Sediminicoccus rosea: one gene and its partner. The protein of the gene in region 1 interacts with the protein of each later gene in a pairwise test. Links are inferred from orthologs where the notes say so. Each region holds a gene or a part of one and is shown in the gene's direction. Other genes may lie near its edges. The genes, in order: odhB and lpdA.

Region 1 (11,518 bases):
GATCGGCGAGATCGGCGGCCAGTCGGAAATCCAGGCGGCGGAGTTCCTGAAGTCCGAGAATTTCGGGCCGGGCAAGCCGAACAAGCCGGTGGTGGGCTTCATCGCCGGCGCCACGGCGCCTCCGGGCCGCCGCATGGGCCATGCGGGCGCGGTTATCTCGGGCGGCAAGGACACGGCGGCCGCCAAGATGGCGGCGATGGCCGAGGCGGGCATCCATATCGCCGACACGCCGGCGAGCCTGGGCTCGACCATGGTGCGCGCCCTCAAGGGCTGAATTTCCGAGTTTGAAAGTCAGGAAAGGGCCGGATTCGTCCGGCCCTTTTTCGTTGTTTTCATTGCTCTTTCAGAACGCCGATTTCCTCAACTCTCCCATGCGGAGAGGGGCTGCCCCTGTCCCATCCTTAGGTCTATGTTCACCGGAATCCGCCCAGCCTCAGGCTGAGGCTGGAATGCCGTGAACAAGGAAGGGCCGGGCCGCCGCAAGACGCGCCCGTGGAAAAAGAATGGCCGGAGTGGACATCCTCGCGAGCGCGATGAACGGGGCCAATGCCGCCTATCTCGCTGACACCTACGCCCGCTGGGTCGAGAATCCCGGCTCCGTGGACCCTTCCTTCGCCGAGCTTTTCGCCGCGCTGAACGATGACGCCCGCGCCGTCCTGACGGATGCCATGGGCGCCTCCTGGGCGCCGCGGCCGCGCGGTGGCTTCGCGCCGCCCGAGGAAGCGAAGCCCGCGCCCAAGGGCGGCGCCGCCGGCCAGGCCCGCGCGACCGACCCCGAGGAAACCCGGCGCGCCGTGCTGGACAGCATCCGGGCCCTGATGCTCATCCGCTCCTACCGCGTGCGTGGCCATCTGGAAGCGAAGCTGGACCCGCTGGGCCTGCAGGTGCCGCCGGCCCACCCCGAGCTTTCCGCCGCCTTCTGGGGCTTCTCCGAGGCCGATCTCGACCGCCGCATCTTCATCGACAACGTGCTCGGCCTCGAGACCGCCACGGTGCGTGAGATCATGCAGCGCGTCCGCGCCACCTATTGCGGTCCGATCGGCGTCGAGTTCATGCACATCCAGGATCCGGACCAGAAGTCCTGGATCCAGCAGCGCGTCGAGGGCGCGCCTTGGGTGACCGGCTTCACCCCGGCCCAGAAGCGCCAGATCCTGCTGCAGCTCACCGAGGCCGAGGGCTTCGAGGCCTTCTGCGCGAAGAAGTATGTCGGCACCAAGCGTTTCGGCCTGGAGGGCGGCGAGAGCACCATCCCCGCCGTACAGACCGTGATCGAGACCGCGGCGCGCGAGGGCGTGAAGGAAATCGCCATCGGCATGGCGCATCGCGGGCGGCTGAACATGCTCGTGAACGTCGTGAAGAAGCCCTACATGCAGGTCTTCTCGGAGTTCAAGGGATCGTCCTTCAAGCCCGATGATGTGCAGGGCTCGGGCGATGTGAAGTACCACCTCGGCACCTCGACCGATGTCGAGATCGAGGGCCGCAAGGTCCACCTGTCCCTCCAGCCGAACCCCTCGCACCTCGAGGCGGTGAACCCCGTCGTCGCGGGCAAGGTGCGCGCGCGGCAGGACATGGCGGGCGATGTGAAGACGCGCAGCAGCGTCATGGGCATCCTGCTGCATGGCGACGCCGCCTTCGCCGGCCAAGGCCTGGTCTATGAGACGCTGGCGATGAGCCAGCTCATCGGCTACCGCACGGGCGGCACGATCCACATCGTCACCAACAACCAGATCGGCTTCACCACCGTGCCGGCGCATGCCTATTCCGGCCTCTACTGCACCGACGTGGCCAAGGCGATCCAGGCGCCGATCCTGCATGTGAATGGCGACGACCCCGAGGCGGTGGTGTGGTGCGCGCAGCTCTGCGCCGAGTTCCGCATGCGCTTCCAGGCGGACATCGTGCTCGACATCGTCTGCTATCGCCGCCACGGCCATAACGAGAGCGACGAGCCCGCCTTCACGCAGCCCACCATGTACAGCCGCATCCGCCAGATGAAGACGACGCGGACCCTCTATGCCGAGCGCCTGGCCGCCGAGGGTTCGGTGACCGCCGAGGACGCGCAGGCCATCCAGGACGCCTTCAATGCCAAGCTGGAGGAAGCCTTCGAGGCCGCCGCCAGCTTCAAGCCCAACAAGGCGGACTGGCTGGAGGGGCATTGGTCCGGCCTCAAGGCCGTGGGCAGCACCGACCAGGTGGAGCAGCTGCACGACACCGCCGTGAGCCTCGACACGCTGCGCGAGGTGGGCGGCGCGCTCTGCCGCGTGCCGGCCGATTTCAACGCCAATTCCAAGATCGTCCGCCAGCTCGAAGCCAAGAAGACCGCGATCGAGACCGGCGAAGGCCTGGACTGGGCGACCGGCGAGGCGCTGGCCTTCGGCACCCTCCTGCTGGAAGGCCATCGTGTCCGCCTCTCGGGCGAGGATGTGCAGCGTGGCACCTTCAGCCACCGCCATTGCGTGCTGGTGGACCAGACCGACCAGCGCGAATACGCGCCGCTGAACCACATCCGTGAGGGTCAGGCCCGCTTCGAGGCCTTCAACTCCCTGCTCAGCGAGGCCGGCGTCCTCGGCTTCGACTACGGCTATTCGCTGGCCGACCCCAAGACGCTGGTGCTGTGGGAGGCGCAGTTCGGCGACTTCGCGAACGGCGCCCAGGTCATCATCGACCAGTTCATCGCCTCGGGCGAGACGAAGTGGCTGCGCATGTCGGGCCTCGTCATGCTGCTGCCGCACGGGCATGAGGGGCAGGGGCCCGAGCATTCCTCCGCGCGGCCCGAGCGCTACCTGCAGCTCTGCGCCGAGCGCAACATGCGCATCTGCAACTTCACCACGCCCGCCAACTACTTCCACGCGCTGCGCCGCCAGCTCAAGGCGAACTACCGCAAGCCGCTGGTGGTGATGACGCCGAAATCGCTGCTGCGCCACAAGCTCGCGGTCAGCAGCCTGGCCGAATTCGGCCCTGGCTCGGCCTTCCGCTACGTGATCCCCGAGGTGGACGCGATCGCTCCGGAAGAGCGCGTGAAGCGCGTCGTCCTCTGCACCGGCAAGGTCTATTACGACCTGCTGCAGGAGCGGCGCGAGAAGGGCGTGAACGACGTGGCGCTGATCCGCCTCGAGCAGCTCTACCCCTTCCCGGCCAACAGCCTGGCCCTGGCGCTGGCGCCCTACAAGAACGCCGAGATCGTCTGGTGCCAGGAGGAGCCCGAGAACATGGGCGCCTGGCATTTCGTGGACCGCCGGATCGAGAAGGTGCTGAGCGACCTCGGCGCCACCGGCCGCCGCCCGGTCTTCATCGGCCGCGAGGAGGCGGCGAGCCCGGCCACCGGCCTCGCCAAGGTGCACCAGACCCAGCAGGATGCGCTGGTGCGCCAGGCGCTGGGTCTCTGAACGATGACGCCCGGGGCCTGACGCCCCGGGCCTGATGGATTAAGACGAGTTCCAGGAAAAAGCGGAAAACCATGGCAACCGACATTCTCGTGCCCACCCTGGGTGAAAGCGTCAGCACCGCGACCGTCGCGCGTTGGCTCAAGCAGGCCGGTGAGGCGGTGGCCGCCGACGAGCCGCTCGTCGAACTCGAAACCGACAAGGTCACGGTCGAGGTGAACGCGCCCGCCGCCGGCGTGCTGGAGGCCATCGCCGCCCAGACCGGCGCCGAGGTCGAGCCGGGCGCCGTGCTCGGCAGCATCGCCGCCGGCGCCGGCAAGCCCGCCGCGCCGCCCACCGCCGCTGCCAAGCCGGTCGGCACCGGGGGTGGCTCGGTCGCGGCCTCCGAGGTGCATGGCGCCGCCCCGGGCGGCCATGCCCCGGCCGCCGCCCCTGCGCCGCTGCCGGCCGCGGCCAAGCTGATGGCCGAGAACAACGTCAGCCCCGCGCAGATCGGCGCCGGTTCCGCCAAGGATGGCCGGATCGCCAAGGGCGATGTGCTCGACTTCCTGAGCCGCCCTGCCGCCGCTTCCGCCCCCGTCGCGGCCAAGCCCGCGCGCTCGCTGGAAGCCGGCGAGGAGCGCGTGAAGATGACGCGCCTGCGCGCCACCATCGCGCGCCGCCTGAAGGAGGCGCAGAACACCGCCGCCATGCTCACCACCTTCAACGAGGTGGATATGGGCGCGGTCATGGGCCTGCGCGCCGAATACAAGGACCATTTCGAGAAGCGTCACGGCGTGAAGCTCGGCTTCATGAGCTTCTTCGTGAAGGCCTGCGTCGCGGCGCTGCAGGAATTCCCGGCAGTCAACGCCGAGATCGAGGGCGATGAGGTCATCTACCGCAACTTCGTCCATATGGGCATCGCGGTCGGCGGGCCTTCGGGCCTCGTCGTGCCCGTGCTGCGCAACGCGGACACCATGGGCTTTGCCGAGATCGAGAAGCGCATCGCCGATTTCGGCAAGCGCGTGCGCGACGGCCAGCTCAAGCTGGAGGAGATGGCGGGCGGCAGCTTCACCATCACCAATGGCGGCATCTACGGCTCGCTGATGTCCACGCCGATCCTGAATCCGCCGCAGTCGGGCATCCTCGGCATGCACAAGATCCAGGACCGCCCGATGGCCGTGGGCAAGTCCATCGAGATCCGCCCGATGATGTATCTCGCCATGTCCTACGATCACCGGATCGTGGATGGGAAGGAGGCCGTCTCCTTCCTCGTCCGCGTGAAGGAAGCGATCGAGGATCCGCGCCGCCTGATGCTGGGGGTCTGAGGCATGCGTTCGCGCGAAGGCCAGCTCAGCGACAACCGGCCCATCTCTCGCACCCGGCCGGAGAAGGAAAAGCAGCTGCGCGACCTGAAGGAAGTGCTGGCGGGGATGAAGGCGCATGCCACCCCCGCGCTGCGCGACTCCGTGAAGGCGAAGATCAAGGAACTCGAGGCGGATCTGGCGCAGCCGGCGCCGCCGCCGCGGGACCGCCGGCCGCCGCGGCGGGAATTCTAGGGGCAAGTTCCAGAGCTCCGCCCAGGACCCGCCGGGGCCCCGGGGGCGAAGACCCTTGGCCCCGGACCGCGGGAATTAGATCAGCCTTGCTTCCCGGAGCGCGGCCCTCAGCGCCGGAGGCAGGGCCTCCATGCCGGAAGCAGCGACCCCCTCGACAACATCCGGCGGGGCGTCTTCCGGCGACAGGTAGCGCCAGCCCTGGAATGCCTTGGTGGCCCGGGCCTCCACCATCACCAGCTTCGGATCCAGCACCAGCCCGGCGCAGGGCGTGCCGTCATCCCACTGGTCCTCGATGATGTCGAGGATGCGCTGCCGCACCTGCAGGAAGCCCGAAACCACCCAGTAGATGCTGCCGCCATCGAGGACCTCCTCGCGGCGCTTGGGCATCATGCGCGTCTGATGGCGCAGCGGCGGGTCGGCCACGGCGCGCAGCTTCTGGATGGCGCGCAGTTGCGCCACATCCTTGGGGCCGACGGAAAGCTTCAGCATATGCAGCATCGCCCCTGCATGTGGCCCGGGTGGCGAGTCGGGCAAGCTCTGATGTTACGAGGGCGGCGTGGTGGCCGCCGGCGCCGCGGCGAGCGCCCGGTTGGGCTGCGGCCGCAGGCTGGCATAGGCCACCTGGCCGAAATCCTGCAGCCGCCGCTCCACCGCCTGGAAGGCCGCGCGCTCCCGCGCCGAGAGCGGGGCATCCGGCGTGTTGCTGCGATGCGCCAGGTAGCGCGCCAGCATGCCCGAGCCGCGGCGATGCGCGGCGGCGACCATGCCGCCCTCGCTCAGGCTGATCTCCTGGCCGTTCAGCCCGCGCACGCTGCCGCCCTGGCGCGTCATCACGCCATTGCGCTCCAGCTGCACCTCGACCCGGCGGAGGAAGTGGGACATCGCGGCCTCCTGCGCGGCGGGATTGGCGAGGAAATCGGCCTCGCTGCGCACGCCGTGCCGTTCGGCCAGCGCGGTCCATTGCCCCTGCGCGTTCCTCCAGCCCAGGTCGAGCAGGCTGCTGGGCAGGAACTGGTAGCGGCCGAGCGCGCCGGAGCGCGGGTTGCGCACGCCATAGCCATCCCGCGCATGCTCGGCGCTGCGTTCGGCCTGGGCGATGCGCTGGCGGAATTCGGGGTTGGGCGCGGCCTCCCAGGGGCGTGGCCCTACGCCGGACAGCGCCACGCCCCGCACGCGGGGCGTGGCCTCCTGTGCGGTGGCGAGGGCCACGGCGAAGCCGCCCGGCAGGGGCTGGCGGGCTCGCGCCGCGGGTTGGGCCGCCGGGGCAAGGCCAGGGGAAGCGGCCGGTGATGGAGGGATGGCGGTGAGCGGTTCCACACGCCGATCATCGCCACACAGGATTAACGCGCGATGAAGACACTTGCCGCATGATAGGCCTTCTCAGCCGGGCGGTTGGTCCATATCGTCGCGCGGGACGTGAATGATTCGAGCGAGGATGGGTGCCCGTGCCGTCTGATGAAAATTTGCCGCGGCGCCCCGCGCGATTCGCGAAACCCGCCCCCGCCGCGCGTCGCTGGGGCATGCTCGCCCTGGCGGTTCCTTTGCTCGGCGGCTGCACCATGGTGGGGCCGGATTTCTCCCGCCCGCCCGCGCAGCTTGACACCAGCTGGGCCGCCGGCCCGAACATCCCGGCCACGCGCTGCGTGCCGACCGCCACCACCACCTGCCCGCCGGCGGACACCGCCTGGTGGCGCAGCCTGAACGACCCGACGCTGAACCGCCTGATCGAGACGGCAGCGGCGCAGAACCTTACCCTCCAGCGCGCCGGCGTGCGCGTGCTGCAGGCCCGCGCCGTGCTGGCCGCGACGGTCGGCGCCTATTACCCGCAGCAGCAGCAGGCCTATGGGCTGCTGCTGACCGAGCGCGCCACCAGCAACAATTCGGGCGCCATCACTGGCGGCACGCGGGGCTACAATCTCGGCCGCGCCGGCATCACCGCCGCCTGGGAGATTGATTTCTGGGGCCGCTTCCGCCGCGCCATCGAGGCATCCGATTCCGACCTCGTCGCCTCCATCGCCGATTACGACAACGCGATGGTCAGCCTGCTGAGCGACACGGCGGCGACCTATGTGAACCTGCGCGGGCTGGAAGCGCGGCTCGCCATCACCAAGGCCAACATCAACCTGCAGCGGCAGTCGCTGCGCATCGCCCGCGTCCGCTTCCGCGAGGGTGCGACGAGCGAGCGCGACCCCGACCAGGCGCAGTCCCAGCTGGCCGGGACCGAGGCGCTGGTGCCCGGCCTCGAGGCGCAGATCGAGCGCGCGCGCAACGCGCTCGCCGTGCTGCTCGGCGTCACGCCGGCCGAGATCCGGACCATGCTCCAGCCGGGCCCCATCCCGCGCCCGGGCCTGATGGTGGCCACCGGTGTTCCGGCGGACCTGCTGCGGCGCCGGCCGGACCTGCGGCTCGCCATCGCCAATGCGGCCGCGCAAAGCGCGCGCATCGGCGTGGCGCGGGCCGACCTCTTCCCCGCCGTCTCGCTCAGCGGCAGCTTCGGCTTCCTCGCGACCGATGCGGGCAGCCTGCGCCTCGCCTCGGGCGGCGCCTGGCGCAACGCGACGAGCTTCACCGCCGGCCCCTCGGTGCTCTGGAACATCCTGAACTGGGGGCAGATCACCAACCAGGTGCGCGCGCAGGATGCGGTGTTCCAGCAGGCGCTGCTCACCTACCAGCAGGCCGTGCTCCAGGCGCAGCGCGAGGTGGAGGACGGCCTCGTCTCCTTCGCCGGCGCGCAGCAGGCCGCCGTGGCCCTGCGCCGCGCCGTCGCCGCCTCGCGCCGCGCGGCCGCCATCTCGCTCACGCAGTATGAGCAGGGGCAGACCGACTACACGACCGTGCTGCTCAGCCAGCGCATCCTGCTCGAATACGAGGACCAGCTCGCCATCGCCGAGACCGACATCCCGCAGGGCCTCATCTCGGTCTATCGCGCGCTGGGCGGCGGCTGGGAGATCCGCGAGGGCCGGCCGCTGGTCACCGAGGCGACGCGCCGGCAGATGGCGCTGCGCACCGATTGGGGCCCGCTGCTCGACTACGACGATGGCCGCCTGACCCCGCCGCGGACCCAGGGTCTGCTGCCCCAACCCACCTTCTAGCGTGAGCATCCGATGATCCGACGTCATGCCAGTCTGCTGCTGATCACGGGCGCGCTGCTCGGCTGCAAGGAGGACAACACCTTCGTGCCGCCGCCCCCGCCGCAGGTGACGGCGGCCACCCCGGCGGTGGCGCCGGCGACGGAATATCTGGAGGCGACGGGCAGCACGGTGGCGGTCAGCGTGATCGACCTCGTCGCGCGCGTGCCGGGCTTCCTGCGCTCCATCGACTACGCGGATGGCGCGGTGGTGCGCAGCGGCCAGCGCCTCTTCCAGATCGAGCCCGACCAGTATCGCGCCAAGGTGCAGCAGGCCGAGGCGCAGGTGCAGCAGAACCAGGCCCTGCTGGACCGTGCCAATTCGGAACTCGCGCGCCAGCAGCGGCTGATCGGCCAGAACGCGACCGCCCAGGCCGACCTGGAGCGCTGGCAGTCCCAGCGCGACCAGGCGCAGGCGACGCTCGGCGAGGCGCAGGCCAATCTGGCGCTGGCCCGCATCAACCTTGGCTACACCGATGTGACGGCGCCCTTCGACGGCGTGGCCGGCGCGCATATGGTGGACGTGGGCGCCCTGGTCGGCGCCTCGACGCCGACGCGGCTTGCGACGCTGGTGCAACTCTCACCGATCCATGTGAACTTCTCGGTCAATGAGCGCGACCTGCTGCGCATCCGGCGCGAGCTGGACGGGCGGGGCATCCGCAGGCCGGACCAGCTGGGCGACAACGCGCCGCCGGTGCAGATCGCCCTGGCCGGGGATTCCCAGTTCCGCATCGGCGGGCGGCTGGACTACATCGCGCCGCAGCTCGACCCGGCCACGGGCACGCTGCAGCTGCGCGGCCTCTTCGCCAATGCCGACCAGACGCTGCTGCCCGGCCTGTTCGTGCGGGTGCGCGTGCCGATCCGCACGCGGCCGGATGCGCTGATGGTGCCCGAGGCGGCGCTGGGCTCCAACCAGCTCGGCTCCTACCTCATGGTGGTGGGGGCCAATTCCACCATCGAGCAGCGGCCGGTGATGCTGGGCCAGCGCATCGGCACGCTGCGCGTGATCGAGGAGGGGCTGAAGCCGGAGGACCAGGTGGTGATCTCCGGCCTGCAACGCGCCATCCCTGGCGCGCGCGTCACGGTGCAGCGCGGCACCATCGCGCCACCGCCGGCTGAGCCCGTCACCGGCACGGTGGCCAATCCGGTGCCCGCGGCGCCGTCTGCCCCGGCGCCCGCCCCCGCGGCGGCACCCGCCCGATGATCTCGCGCTTTTTCATCGCGAGGCCCATCCTCGCCAACGTCATCGCGATGCTCTTCGTGCTGATCGGTGCCGTCTCGGTCTTCAACCTGCCGGTCGCGCAGTATCCCAATGTGGTGCCGCCGACGGTGACGGTCACCACCAGCTATCCGGGCGCCTCGGCGCAGACCATCGTGGACACGGTGGCCCTGCCGATCGAGCAGCAGGTCAACGGCGTCGCCGGCATGATCTACATGCAGTCGCAGTCGGCGGCGGACGGCTCCTACACCCTCACAGTCTCCTTCGAGATCGGCACCGATCCGAACATGGCGCAGGTGCTGGTGCAGAACCGCGTCGCCTCGGCGCTCGCGCAGCTGCCCGCGCCGGTGCAGATGCAGGGCGTCACCACACAGATCCATGCCAGCTCGATCCTGGAGATCGTGACGCTCGCCTCCACCAACCCGCGGCATGACGGGCTGTTCCTGGCAAACTACGCGACGATCAACCTGATGCAGGAGCTGTCGCGCCTGCCCGGCGTGGGCCAGGTGCGCGTCTTCGGTGCCGCGCAATACGCCATGCGAATCTGGCTCGACCCCGACCAGATGCAGGCGCGCGGGCTGGTTCCGGGCGATGTGATCCAGGCACTGCAGCAGCAGAACCAGCAGGTGGCGGCGGGCCAGCTCGGCATGCAGCCGGCCCCCTCGGGCCAGGCCTTCCAGATCACGCTGAACATCCTGGGCCGCCTCGAGGATGTCTCGCAGTTCGAGGACATCATCATCAAGGCCGAGCCGGGCGGGCGCTTCATCCGCGTGCGCGATGTCGGCCGCGTCGAGCTGGGGGCGCAGACCTACAGCCAGATCTTCAACTGGAATGGCCGCGCCTCCACCGGCCTCGGCATCTTCCAGCTCCCCGGCGCCAATGCGCTCGAGGTGGCGGCGCAGGTGAAGGCGACGATGGAACGCCTCTCGCGCGATTTCCCCGAGGGCATGACCTGGGCCATCCCCTTCGACACGACGATCTTCGTCAAGACCTCGATCCATGAGGTCTATGTGACGCTCCTCATCGCGGGCGTGCTGGTCCTGGCGGTCATCCTCGTCTTCTTGCAGGACTGGCGTGCCACGCTGGTGCCGGCGACGACGGTGCCGGTCACGATCATCGGCGCCTTCGCGGCCATGGCGGCCCTCGGCTTCACCATCAACCTCTCCACGCTCTTCGCCATCGTGCTGGCCATCGGCATCGTGGTGGATGACGCGATCGTGGTGGTGGAATCCGCGGCCCATCACATCGACAAGGGCGAGGAGCCGCATGTCGCCGCCGGCAAGGCGATGGACGAGCTGTTCGGCCCCATCATCGGCATCACGCTCGTGCTGATGGCGGTGTTCCTGCCGGCCGCCTTCCTGCCCGGGCTGACCGGCCAGATGTATCGCCAGTTCGCCCTCGTCATCGCCGCCACGGCGCTCATCAGCGCGATCAACGCGGCGACGCTGAAGCCCACGCAGTGCGCCATGTGGCTGAAGCCCGCCACGCCGCCGGAGAAACGCAACATCTTCTGCCGGGTGTTCAACCGCGGCTTCGGCGTGGTGGAGGCGTGGTATACGCGCGTCGTCGCCGTCATCGTGCGGCATGCGCGCGTCTCCGTGCTGCTGGCGCTCGGCATGATCGGCCTCGCCGGCTGGGGTCTCACGCGGATTCCCACGGCCTTCATCCCGACCGAGGACCAGGGCTACCTGCTGCTCAGCGTGCAGCTGCCCGACGGCGCCTCGCTTGAGCGGTCGCACCGGGTGCTGAGCGATGTGGAGGCCGAGGTGCGCGCCATCCCCGGCGTCGCGCAGACCATCGTCATCACCGGCGTCTCCGTTCTGGACAACAACGCCACCCTGGTGAATGCGGGCGTGATCTACGCGATCCTGGACGACTGGTCGCTGCGGCCGCCCAGAAGTGGCCGGGATCTGCGCGGCCTCTACGCCACGATGTTGCGGCGCTTCAGCACCTACCAGGATGCGGCGATCAGCGTGCTGCCGCCGCCGCCCATCCAGGGCATCGGCAATGCCTCCGGCTTCTCGATGATGGTCGAGCTGCGGGACGGCGTCTTCGACTGGACCAAGCTGCAGCGGCTGACCGACACGATCGTCGAGAACGCCACCTCGCAATCGGCCATCAACCGCGCCTTCACCACCTTCCGCGCCGAGGTGCCGCAGCTGCGCGTGGAGGTGGACCGCGTGCAGGCGGAGGCGCTGCAGGTGGGCGTGGCCGACGTGTTCTCGACCGTGCAGAGCTATCTGGGCTCCACCTA
Region 2 (11,597 bases), 240 kb from region 1 along the record:
ACGATGGAGAGGCGCTCGGCCGCCACATGCAGGCGGTGGCTGCGCCAGCCGCGCAGCGCGCCGCCGTGGCCGGTGAAGTCCCGCCCGAATTCCCGCCCGCGCGCCAGGCCGAAGCCGTAGGGGGCGGGCGCGCCACCGGCGAAGGCCACGGGTGCGCTGAGCCGGTTGTAAAGCCCTGCCGGGTCGTCGCGCGTCGCATCCACATGGCGTTCCCAGGCGATCATGTCGTCCAAGCTGGCGCCGAGACCGGCATCACCGGTCCAGAGGATGCGGTTCTCCGCCGCGCGGAAGCCGGTGGCTTGGCTGCCCTCGTAGCCTTCCGTGCCGTCCGGCATGGCGCGCGTGTCGGCGGCGAGGAAGGCCGTCGCCATTCCGGCCGGCTGGAAGAGGTGGCGGGCGAGAAGTTCCGGGAAGGACCGGCCGGTTTCCGTCTCGAGCGCGTCGGAGAGCAGGCGGAAATTCTGGTTGCAGTAGGAATAGCGGGTGCCCGGCGCGAACTGCAGGCGGCGCGTGGCGGCGATCAGCCGCGCGGCCTCCACGTCGCCGAACGGCGCTTCCACGGGCGAGCCGAGCAGCATGGCCACCGCCCAATAGTCGCGCAGGCCCGACTGGTTATGCGCGAGGTGGAGCGCGCCGGGGGCTGGCCCCTCCAGCAGGGGCAGCCGCGCCCGCACCGCGGCGTCCAGCGCGGCGGGTTCCGCGCCCGAGGCCAGCATCGCCCCGCAGGTGAACTGCTTGGTGATGGAGCACATGCGGAAGAGGCTGGCGGGCGTGAAGGGGATGCGCCGCTCGGCATTGGCGTAGCCCCAGGCGTGGCGCACGAGCACCTCCCCCGCGCGGAGGATGGCGATGGCGCCGCCCGGGCCCGGATGGGCCCGCGGCAGGGATTCGAGCAGGGAGTCGAGGCGATCTTGCATGGGGCGCAGTCTCGCCCCGATGGCCGCCTCAGTCGATGCTCAGGTTCAGCCGGCGCACCGTATCCCGCTCATAGGCCACGCGCTCCCGCGCGAATTCCAGATAGGCCTGCGGGCCCAGATACTCGTTGGGGTTTTCCCAGCGCCGCATGATCGCCTGGCTGGCGTCATCCTCGAAGGCCTTCTTCAGGCTGCGGTGGACGATGTCCACGATCTCCGGATCAAGGCCCTTCGGGCCGACGATTCCATAGGGCGAAGTCACGCTGGTCCCGAGGCCCAGTTCGCGCAGCGTGGGCGCATTGGGGGCGGAGCCGAGGCGCGTCGGCGTCCAGACGCTCAGCAGCTTGAACTCGCCGCTTTCCACCTGCGGCCGCCAGGATTGGGCGTCGGCCACGATGTCGATCTGCCGGCCGAGCAGCATGGTCACCCCCTCCTGCGCGCCGCGCGTGGGGATGTGCTCCATCCGCACGCCGCGCTGGGCCAGGATGTCCTCCATCGCCAGGTGGTTGGTCGTCGCGATGCCGGAGGTGGAATAGGTCAGCTGGCCCGGGCGGCGGCGCGCCTCGGCGATCATGTCGTCAAACGTGTTCCAGCCGCGGTCGGCGCGGACCGCCGTGCCGAAGACGAAGCCGGTGACCTGCATGATGTAGCTGAAATCCGTGATGGGATCCCAGGTCGGCTGCCGCGTCAGGAAGGGGTGGCGCAGGATGGAGAGGTGGTGATGCGCCAGGGTGTAGCCATCCGGCCGCGCCTGCTGCGTCAGGAAGAAGGCCGCGCGGGTGCCGCGCGCGCCGGGCATGTTCTCGATGACGATGCTCTGCCCCGTGTCGCGCTGGAAGATCTCGAACATCTGCCGGTGCAGCGCGTCCAGGCTGCCGCCGGGCGGCCAGGGGATGAGGAAGCGGATGGTGCGGTTCGGGTAGCGCCCCTGGGCCAGCGCGGGGGCGGCCAAGGGCGATGCGGCGAGCGCGCCGAGCAGCGCACGGCGTTGGATCGTCATTCTTTTCGTTTCCTCCCTGAACGCGGACCGGCGCTATTCCATGCGGATGCCGAGCCTTGTGACCATCTCGCGCTCATAGGCGGCGCGTTGGACGACGAATTCCTGGTAGTCGGCCGTGTTGTAGTAGACGAGCGGCATGTCGAACTGGTTGCGCACGCGCGTGTTCTCCGGGCCCATCAGCGCCGTGTGGAAGGCGTCATGCAGCAGGCGGACGATGCCGGGGTCCATGCGCGGCGGGGCGCACAGGCCGTAGTTCGACGTGACGACCAGGTCATAGCCCAGCTCGCGCAGGGTGGGCGCATTGGGGAAGCGCGACACGCGATCCGCCGTCCAGACACTGAGCAGGCGCATCTGCCCCGCCTCGACCGGCCCGGCCCAGACGCTGCTGTCCGCGATCATGTCGATCTGCCCGCCCAGCACCTGGGGCACCGCCTCGGAGGCGCCGCGGAAGGTGACATGCGTCATTTCGATCCGCTCGCGCGCCATGATGTCTTCCATCGTCAGATGGTTCGTCGTGGCGATGCCGGAGGTCGCGAAGCTCACCCGGCCCGGATTGGCGCGGGCGTAGGTGATCATGTCCTGCCAGGTCTGGAAGCGGCTGTTGGCTGCGACGGCGACGCCGAAGAGCCAGCCGCTCAGCCCGATGAAGTTCGTGAAGTCGGTCGTCGCGTCCCATTGCGGGTTGCGCACCAGAAAGGGCCGGCGGATCACCGAGAGGTGCATCTGGCCGATGGTGTAGCCATCGGGCCGCGCCTCGCGCGCCAGGTGCACGGCGTGCAGCGTGCCGCCGGCGCCGCCGCGATTTTCGGCGACGACGGGCTGGCCCAGCAGGCGGCCGGCCTGCTCGCCCAGGCTGCGGAGCTGCGCATCGGCGCTGCCGCCCGGCGCCCAGGGGATGATCAGGCGGATCGGGCGTTCGGGGTAACGGCCCTGGCCGCTGGCCACATGGGGCGCGGCGAGCACGGCGCCGCCCACGGCGAGGGCATGCCGGCGTGAAAGGGTGTGGGCCATGACGTTCTCCCAAATGCCTCGGCGCATCTTACGGCGCCGTCATCCGGGATTGGGGCATGGAACCGGGGCGCTTGCCAAGTCCCTTCGTCGCGCGGCGAGGCGCCCATCCGGGGAGGCTTCCGCCCCCGCGGCGATCCGGCCCTAGGGCGCGAAGCAGCGCAGCGTCGTCGCGTTCTGGAGCGCCCTGGCGTCCAGGTTCCGGTCACTGGTGCCCAGCGCATGCTCGATCTGGCCGCCCGGGGGCAGGTAGCCGTTCAGCGCTTCGGCCGGGCGGGTGCTGCCGGGCAGGGTGAAGCTGTAGCTGTAGCGGAGGCCCGTCCGTCCGCGATCGGCGAGTTCCATCCGGTAGATGTAGCTGCCATCGCCCAGCGCGAGGCTGGCGAAGCGTGGTGGCGCCAGGCCCAGCGACGCGCAGTCGCGCTCGATGCCCGGAAGCTGCGCCTGCGCGGCGGGGGCGGTGGTCAGCAGCAGGGGCAGGGCGAGGAGGAAGATGCGGATCATGCGGACCTCATGACGGGGGCGTGCAGCATGCAACGCACTGCTACGCCGGGTCCATCAGGGCTGGCGGGGGATTGGCTGGCAGCGCAGCCGCGTCGCCGCCTCGATCGCCTCGGCCGCGAGCCGCGCCTCACCGGCGCCGAGGCGGATGCGCTGCATGCGTCCCGCCTCGATCCGCAGGGCCGGGAGGCTGCCCTCGCCCCAGCGCGGCTCGACCTGGACGGCGCGCATGCCGGGGTTGGACAGCGTCGCCCAATAGGCGAAGCCGGCCCCCTCCGCCTGGCTGCCGGCGCCCAGGATGATCACCTGGCCCGCGCAATCCTGGGCGGCGGCGGGCAGCGTGCCCAGCAGCAATGCCGCCATGCCCATCCATCCCGCTCCGCGCATGCCGCATCCTTCCCTTTGCCCGGCGAGCAGTGCCACGCCGGCGGCCGGATGGCGAGGCTCAGCCCGGCGCGGCGCAGATCAGCGTGGTGTTGGCCTGGAGCGCGGCGGTGGAGAGCGGGCGGTCCGTCCGGGCCAGCCAGTGTCGGTTCCAGCCGCCCGGCTCCATGCGGAAGGCGCCACGGTTCATCGCGCCCAGGCCATTGTACTGCACCGTCACCTGGACCGGGCGCCCCGAGATGTTCCGCAAATCCACCGAACTGGCCCAGTAGCCGCGCTCCGACTGGCTCTGCCAGCCCACCGCCTCCAGCACGCCGCTGCAATTGGGCGGGATCGCCTGGGCCTTTGCTCCGGCCAGGGGCAGGGCCAGCAGGCCGGCCGCGATGATGATCCTGCGCATCGTCCACTCCCTTCCGGATGGCATGAGCTTGCCCCGGCCCCGCGCCCGGTGCCAATCGGCCCCGCGCCAATCGGCCCCGCGGCAATCGGCACTGCGCATGGCGCCGATCGCCCGCACCTTGCGCCGCGCCCCCGCCCGCGCCAGTTTGCGGCCAAATACGGTTGAGGATCACCCATGTCTGACAGCTTCGACGTCATCGTCATCGGCGCCGGCCCCGGCGGCTATGTCTGCGCCATCCGCGCGGCCCAGCTCGGCCTCAAGGTCGCCTGCGTGGAGAAGCGCGCGACGCTGGGCGGCACCTGCCTCAATGTCGGCTGCATCCCCTCCAAGGCGCTGCTGCAATCTTCCGAGCATTTCGAGGAGACGAAGCACAAGCTGGCGGATCATGGCATCAACGTGACCGGCGTCTCCTTCGACCTCGCGCGCATGCAGGCCCGCAAGGCCGAGGTGGTGGGCGCCAACACCAAGGGCGTGGAATTCCTGTTCAAGAAGAACAAGGTGACCTGGCTGAAGGGCGCCGGGCGCATCGTGAACCCGACCACGGTCGAGGTCGCGGGCCAGAGCTACAGCACGAAGAACATCGTCATCGCGACGGGCAGCGAGAGCATCCCGCTCAAGGGCATCGAGGTGGATGAGACGCGCATCGTCACCTCCACCGGCGCGCTGGAGCTGACGCAGGTGCCCGAGCACCTGGTGGTGATCGGCGGCGGGGTCATCGGGCTTGAGCTCGGCAGCGTCTGGGGCCGCCTGGGCGCCAAGGTGACGGTCGTCGAATATCTCGACCGGATCACGCCGGGGATGGACAACGAGCTCTCCAAGGCCTTCGAGCGCGTGCTGACCAAGCAGGGCTTCAAGTTCAAGCTCAAGAGCAAGGTGACCGCCGCCGTGGCGGATGCGACGGGCGTGGACGTCACCATCGAGCCGGCCGCGGGCGGCGAGGCGGAGAAGATCCGCGCCGATGTCGTCCTGCTGGCCATCGGCCGCCGGCCGCATGTGGAGGGCCTGGGCCTCGCCGAGGTCGGCGTCGCACTCGATGAGCGCGGCCGCGTGAAGACCGACGCGCATTACGCGACCAACGTGCCCGGCATCTACGCCATCGGGGATGCCATCGCCGGCGCGATGCTGGCGCACAAGGCCGAGGATGAGGGCGTGGCGCTGGCCGAGCTGCTGGCCGGGCAGAAGCCGCACATCAACTACAACGCCATCCCGAGCGTGGTTTACACGTGGCCCGAGCTCGCTTCCGTCGGTGAGACGGAGGAGCAGCTGAAGGCGCGCGGGCAGGCCTACAAGGTCGGCAAGTTCCCCTTCACCGCCAATGGCCGCGCGCGCGCGATGGGGGACATGGACGGCTTCGTGAAGATCCTGGCCGATGCCAAGACCGACGCGGTGCTGGGCGCGCACATCATGGGCCCGGATGCCGGCACGCTGATCGCCGAGATCGCCATGGCGATCGAGTTCGGCGCGAGCGCGGAGGATGTGGCCCGCACCTGCCACGCCCACCCGACGCTGAGCGAGGCGGTCAAGGAAGCCGCGCTGGCCGTGGACGGACGGGCTTTGCATATCTGAATGCCCTCAGATGCCGGGCGCGCGCGTCCGCGCGCTTGGCTTCGGATCGCTGAAGCGATCCGCCGGCCGCAGTTGCGGCCGGATTCTGCGTGGGCGGGCGCAGGCTTGCCGGTTCGGCGCTGACTGCCGGCTTACTCCGCCCGTATGTTCGCGCTTCGGATGACGGCCTCCAGCGCCGTGGTCTGGGCTGCGATGAAGCTCGCGAAGGCCTCGGGCGTGCCACCGCCCAGCACCGCGCCCTGTTCGGCCAGGCGGCCGCCGATCTCGGGCTCGCGCAGCGCGGCATCCACCGCCGCCGCCATGCGGGCCACGATCTCGGGCGCTGTGCGGGCGGGGGCGGCCAGTCCGAACCAGGTGCCGAAGACAAAACCGGGCAGCCCGGCCTCGGCCGTGGTCGGCACGTCGGGCAGTTGCGGCAGGCGCTGCGGCGTGGCGACCGCCAGCGCGCGGACCGTTCCCTCGCGGATCTGCGGCAGGATGTTGGGCAGGTTGTCCACCATCAGGTCGATCTGGCCGGAGACGAGGTCCGTCACCGCCGGCGCCGCGCCGCGATAGGGGATGTGCAGGATCTGCGCGCCGCCCTGCTGCTTCAGCAATTCCAGCGCGATGTGCAGCGAGGAGCCATTGCCGGCCGAGCCCGCGCGGACCGCATCCGGCCGCGCCCGCGCCGCCTCCAGCATCTGCGCCAGATTCTGCCAGGGCCGGTTGCGCGCGACGACGATCACCTTGGGCGTGTTCACCAGCAGCACCGTGGGCGCGAAGGCGCTGCGCGTCTCATAGGGCATGGCGGCGAAGAGGAACTGGTTGGCCGCCAGCGGCCCGATCGAACCGAGCAGCCATGTGTAGCCATCCGGTGCCGCCTTCGCGACGAGGTCCGCGCCGATATTGCCGCCCGCGCCCGGCCGGTTCTCCACCACCACCGGCTGGCCCAGGGCGGTTTGCAGCCGCGCCGCCAGCGGCCGAGCCAGCAGGTCCGCGAGGCCACCGGGCGGGAAGGGCACGATGATGCGCATCGCCCGGCTGGGCCAGGCGCCCTGGGCCGATGCCGCCACCGGCAGCAGCGCGGGAAAGGCGAGGAGCGAGCGGCGATCCATCATCTACTTGGCCTTGTGGTAGAGGTGGGGGATGGCGTGATCCACGACGACGTCGAGCAGCATCGGTCCCTCGGCCGCGAAGGCGGCGTTGAGGCCCGCATGCAGCGCCTCGGCCGTCTCGACGCGCTGGGCCGGGCAGCCCTGGCCTGCGGCGAGGCTCACGAAATCGAGGCCCGGCAGCTCGATCCCCGGCGCGCCCTCCACCCCCAGCACGCGGGAGAAGCTGCGCATCGCGCCATAGCCCGCATTGTTCACGACGATGATGGTCAGCGGCAGCCGTGCCTGCACCGCGTTCCAGATCGCCTGGATGGAATACATCATCGAGCCGTCACCGATGACCGCGACCACGCGCGTGCCCGGGTTCGCCATGGCGACGCCGACCGCGGCGGGGAGCGAATACCCCAGGCCGCCCGAGGCCATGGTGTAGAAGCCGCCCCAGCGCGTGACGGGCAGGTGCCTCTGCAGCGCGGGCCGGTGCGAGGGCGCTTCCTCCACCAGGATCGCCTCCTGCGGCATGGCGGCGCGCAGCGCGGCGAAGAGGTATTCCGCCGGCAGGGGCAGGGCGGCCGCAGGTGGGGGCGCCGGTACGCGCGGGGCGGGCGCCGCGCGCCGCGTCTCCGGCAGGCGCTCCCGCAGCGCTGGCAGCGCGAGGCGCATGCTGCCCAGGATGGCGGTGCCGGAGGCGGCGGCCGCCGCCGCCTCGCCATCCGAGGTGAGCTGGAAGATCGGCGTGCCATCATGGAACACCGCGCATTCGCCCGCGACATGGAAGGTGAAGGCGGGCGCGCCGATCACGAGGATGAGATCATGCCCGGCGAGCCCCGCTGCCACCGCATTGGGCGCGGCGGCCAGGAAGCCCTGGAAGAGCGGATGATCCTCCAGGCAGGCGACGCGGCTGGCGAAGGGGCTCGTCAGGATCGGCGCGCGCGCGTGCTCGGCCAGCGCCAGCAGGGCGGGGCCGGCGCCTTCCTGGTCCACCTCGGGCCCGACGACGAAGACCGGCCGCTCGGCCTTTGCCAGCGCCGCCGCCAGGCGGTCGAGCAAGGCGGGGTCCGGTGCCACATCCACGCTGACCAAGCGCGCCGGTACGGGGCGCGTCAGCACGCCCCAGTCATCCATCGGGATGCTCACCAGCGTTGGCCCCCAGGGGCGCTGCATGGCGATGCGGTGGGCATGGGCGATGGCGGCCGGCACATCCTCGGCCCGCGCCGGTTCGATGCTCCATTTCACATAAGGGCGCGGGAAGTTCGCCGCCTCGGTCGCTCCCAGGAAGGGGTTGCCGGGCAGGAGCGAGCGCGCCTGCTGGCCGACCGTGATGACCAGCGGCGCCTGGTTGCGGAAGGCGGTGAAGATGTTGCCCGCCGCATGCCCCACGCCCACCGCCGAATGCAGGTTGCAGAAGGCGGCACGGCCGGTGGCGCGCGCATAGCCATCCGCCATGCCGACCACCACGGATTCCTGCAGCCCCAGCACATAGGTGAAGTCGTCCGGCCAGCGGTCGAGGAAGGGCAACTCGGTCGAGCCCGGATTGCCGAAGACCGTGGTCATGCCGAGTTCGCGCATCAGCGCGAAAGTCGCCTCGCGCACGGTAACGACGCCGGTCTCCATCGGGCCATGCGGCATTCTGCTTCCCCCTGGGCTTTGCGCCAGGGTTACGGCCTCCTGGGCCTCAGCCGCAAGCGCTACGTCTCCGCCCGGCGCGCGACGCGCCGCAGCACCGCGCAAAGCCGGGAGAAGCTGAGCCAGAAGCCGCCATGGCCCGGTGCATCCTCGGGCCGGCCATTCACTTGCGGCTCGCCCCGGCGAAGCAGGGCGAGGCGGGCCTCCATCCGGCCGCGCATGTTTTCCAGGAAGGCATCGGTGGCCGACAGATACTGCTCCAGCAATTCGGCGGTGACCTCGATCTCGGCGCTGGGCTTGCCGGCCGCGGTGAAGCGCTTCAGGCCACGCCCCTCGGCGAGGATGGCCAGGTGCAGCCGGTGAAGATCAGCGAGGTGCCGCGCGCAGCGCATCCGGGCCTCGCGGATCTCATCCTGCATGTCGGCCGCCATGGTGGATCCTCCTGTCGGTGGAGGATCAGGCGGAAAGGTTAATCAGACCTTGCCATCACCAGGCGCACCAGCCGCTCCAGCCGCGGATCGGCGAGGCCCATGGCGGAGAGCTGCCGGGCCGTGTTTTCCAGATATTCCCGGTTCGTGCCGGTCTTGCCCGCGCCGCGCGCGATGGTGGCCGCCGTGCTCTGCTCGCAGGGGCGGCAATAGGCCGGGTGGGCGCGGTCCGCGACATAGGCGATGCCCTGCACCGCGCGGCCGGAGGCGAGGCGCAGCTTCAGCAGGCGGCGGTGATAGACGTTCTCGCCATTCGGATTTTCGCGCGATTCCAGGTAGTCCAGCACGGCGGGCGCCTCGGCGCGGGCCACGCGGAAGGCGACCCCGCGGCAGGCGCCGCCGCGATCCAGCCCGAGCACCAGGCCGGGCATCTCGGGCGTGCCGCGATAATGCCGGGACCAGAGGCAGAAGCGCCGGTGATAGCCGCGCAGCAGCGCCGGCTCATGCCCCAGATGCGGGAAGCCCGGCCGCCAGATGAGCGAGCCATAGGCGAAGACGTAAAGATGCCCGTCGGCATCCAGGGGAAGATCCTGCACTCCGCTTGAACCTTTGCGAAACCGGTCGGGATGTTTAACCCTGCCGGCATGGCAAGAAAATGGTGGGCGTTCCTCCTCCTCGCCCTGATCCTGGCCGGTGGCGGCCTCTATTGGACCTGGCAGGAGGCGACCAGCCGCCTGGAGGTGGAGCTGGCCCGCTGGACCGAGGCGCGCCGCGCCGAGGGCTGGCAGGTGCGCCATGCCCCCCCCGAACGCGCGGGCTTTCCGGTCGGCGCCGTGCTGAACCTCTCCGAGCTCTCGGTGCGCGCGCCCAATGGCGTGGGCTGGCAATCGGCGGGTGCCACGCTCGGCCTGTTTCCGCAGGACCATCGGCAATTGCGGCTGGAGCTGACCGGCGCGCAGCAGCTCATCCTGCCGCGTGGCGCGATGCCGGTGCAGAGCCGCTCGCTCGTCGCGCGGCTGCGCCTGGATGGGCAGGGCGGCACGCTGGAAGGCGATGGGCTGCGCCTGGGCGATGAGCTCGCGGTGCAGAGCCTGGCGCTCAATCTGTTCGGGACGGATTTCGACATTCGCGCGGCCGGGCTGGCGCCGGCCGGCCTGCCCCGGCTCGACAGCTTCCAGGTAACCGGCAAGCTCAACCAGCCGCCCGGTCTCAGCGCCGCCGCGTGGCGCGCGGCGGGCGGCGCGCTCAGCATCGGCCATGCCGAGGCACGGATGGGCGAGGCGGTGATGCAGCTCCGCGCCACCCTCACGCTCGATGCGCAGCTTCAGCCCGAGGGGCGGGGCACCCTGACGCTGGTGGGCGTGCAGGAAGGGCTGAACGCCGTGGTGCAGGCCGGGCTGGTCGCGCCCAACATGGTGGGCGCGCTGCGCGCGGGCCTGCTGCTCAGCGCCCGCGTGCCGGCGGAGGGCGGGCCGCCGCGGGTCGAATTGCCGCTCGAGCTGCGGAACCGGCGCCTGACCATGGCGCGCATTCCGCTCGCCACCCTGCCGCCCGTCGAATGGCCAGGCGCCCCGCGCCGCTGACGGCCCTGCAACGGTGACGGCCCTGCACCCGTGACGGCTCTGTGCCCCGGACGGGTTGTCCTGGGCCGGGGGCCGCCGCATGCTGCCCGCCAAGAAAACTTCTGGAGGAACAGCATGGCGTCCGTCCCCATTGCCGGATCGCGTTTTGTCATCATCGGCGGCGGCAGCCTGGTCGGTTCCGCAACGGCGGGGGAACTGCTCGATGCGGGCGCCGCCGAGGTTCGCCTCTTCGACAATTTCTCGATGGGCGCGGAAAGCGCCGTGGCCCATCTGAAGGACCATCCGCGCCTCAAGATCATCCGTGGCGACGTGATGCGCATGAGCGACCTGCTGGCCGCGCTGGAGGGCGCGGATGGCGCGTTGCTGCTGGCGGCCTACATGACCCTGAACATGGACCGCGACCCCTGGGGCGGCCTCGATGTGAACATCCGCGGCGTGCAGAACGCGCTGGAGGCCAGCGTCGCGCGCGGCGTGAGGAAGGTGGTCTTCGCCTCCTCCAACGCGGTCTATGGCTATGGTCCGGGCATCAAGGGCGACCTGGTGGAGGGCACGCCCTTCTACAGCGAGGGCGCGCCGCCGGCCGCCATCATCTATGGCGCGACCAAGATCATCGGCGAGCAGCTCTGCCGCACCTACACGGCCAAGCGCGGCCTGCCGCATGTCGTGCTGCGCTATTCCACCGTCTATGGTGAGCGGCAGCACCACCGTGCGGCCAATGCGCTCTACATCATCGAGACGCTGGAGAAGCTCTCGCGCGGTGAACCGCCCGAGATCTTCGGCGATGGCAGCGAGACCAAGCATTTCGTCTATGTCGGGGACCTCGCGCGCGCCAACCGCATGGCCTTCGAGAGCGCGGCGAGCAATGTCGCGGTGAACTGCTCCGGCCCCGCGCCGGTGACGACGCGGCAGCTGGTCGAGCTGGTCACGGAACTCGCCGGCGGCGGGCCAGCGCCGAGCTTCGTGGGCGAGACCGCGGGCAAGGTGCGACTGACCTCAGGCGGTGCCTTCCGCATCGCGCATGAGAAGGCCTTTTCCGCGATCGGCTGGAGGCCGGAGGTGGATATGCGCGAAGGCCTCTCGCGCCTCATCAAGTGGCTCA

What was found.
Region 2: the proteins of odhB (region 1) and lpdA interact in binary tests that used the Escherichia coli proteins (3 or more experiments, as listed by UniProt). The link is inferred for Sediminicoccus rosea from one-to-one orthologs.

What each region holds. Positions count from the first base shown.
Region 1 is NZ_CP137852.1:4,321,783-4,333,300, reverse strand. What follows is about bases 2,764-5,570. They hold odhB (2-oxoglutarate dehydrogenase complex dihydrolipoyllysine-residue succinyltransferase), read left to right. Parts: upstream 2,764-3,454; coding sequence 3,455-4,687; downstream 4,688-5,570. Other genes in these bases: R9Z33_RS20830 (hypothetical protein), read right to left, coding at 5,462-5,570; R9Z33_RS20835 (DUF1489 family protein), read right to left, coding at 4,994-5,416; R9Z33_RS20840 (hypothetical protein), read left to right, coding at 4,691-4,918; R9Z33_RS20850 (2-oxoglutarate dehydrogenase E1 component), read left to right, coding at 2,764-3,383. In the rest of the region: sucD (succinate--CoA ligase subunit alpha), read left to right, coding at 1-274; more of R9Z33_RS20850, read left to right, coding at 504-2,763; more of R9Z33_RS20830, read right to left, coding at 5,571-6,127; R9Z33_RS20825 (efflux transporter outer membrane subunit), read left to right, coding at 6,439-8,010; R9Z33_RS20820 (efflux RND transporter periplasmic adaptor subunit), read left to right, coding at 8,023-9,249; R9Z33_RS20815 (efflux RND transporter permease subunit), read left to right, coding at 9,246-11,518. UniProt on the Escherichia coli protein: E2 component of the 2-oxoglutarate dehydrogenase (OGDH) complex which catalyzes the second step in the conversion of 2-oxoglutarate to succinyl-CoA and CO(2).
Region 2 is NZ_CP137852.1:4,563,283-4,574,879, reverse strand. What follows is about bases 3,692-6,577. They hold lpdA (dihydrolipoyl dehydrogenase), read left to right. Parts: upstream 3,692-4,381; coding sequence 4,382-5,773; downstream 5,774-6,577. Other genes in these bases: R9Z33_RS21990 (Bug family tripartite tricarboxylate transporter substrate binding protein), read right to left, coding at 5,905-6,577; R9Z33_RS22000 (hypothetical protein), read right to left, coding at 3,869-4,207; R9Z33_RS22005 (hypothetical protein), read right to left, coding at 3,692-3,810. In the rest of the region: R9Z33_RS22025 (D-aminopeptidase), read right to left, coding at 1-917; R9Z33_RS22020 (tripartite tricarboxylate transporter substrate binding protein), read right to left, coding at 946-1,914; R9Z33_RS22015 (Bug family tripartite tricarboxylate transporter substrate binding protein), read right to left, coding at 1,948-2,925; R9Z33_RS22010 (hypothetical protein), read right to left, coding at 3,067-3,426; more of R9Z33_RS22005, read right to left, coding at 3,481-3,691; more of R9Z33_RS21990, read right to left, coding at 6,578-6,870; mdlC (benzoylformate decarboxylase), read right to left, coding at 6,871-8,490; R9Z33_RS21980 (hypothetical protein), read right to left, coding at 8,550-8,918; R9Z33_RS21975 (gamma-glutamylcyclotransferase), read right to left, coding at 8,957-9,511; R9Z33_RS21970 (DUF2125 domain-containing protein), read left to right, coding at 9,560-10,498; R9Z33_RS21965 (NAD-dependent epimerase/dehydratase family protein), read left to right, coding at 10,613-11,597. UniProt on the Escherichia coli protein: Lipoamide dehydrogenase is a component of the glycine cleavage system as well as of the alpha-ketoacid dehydrogenase complexes.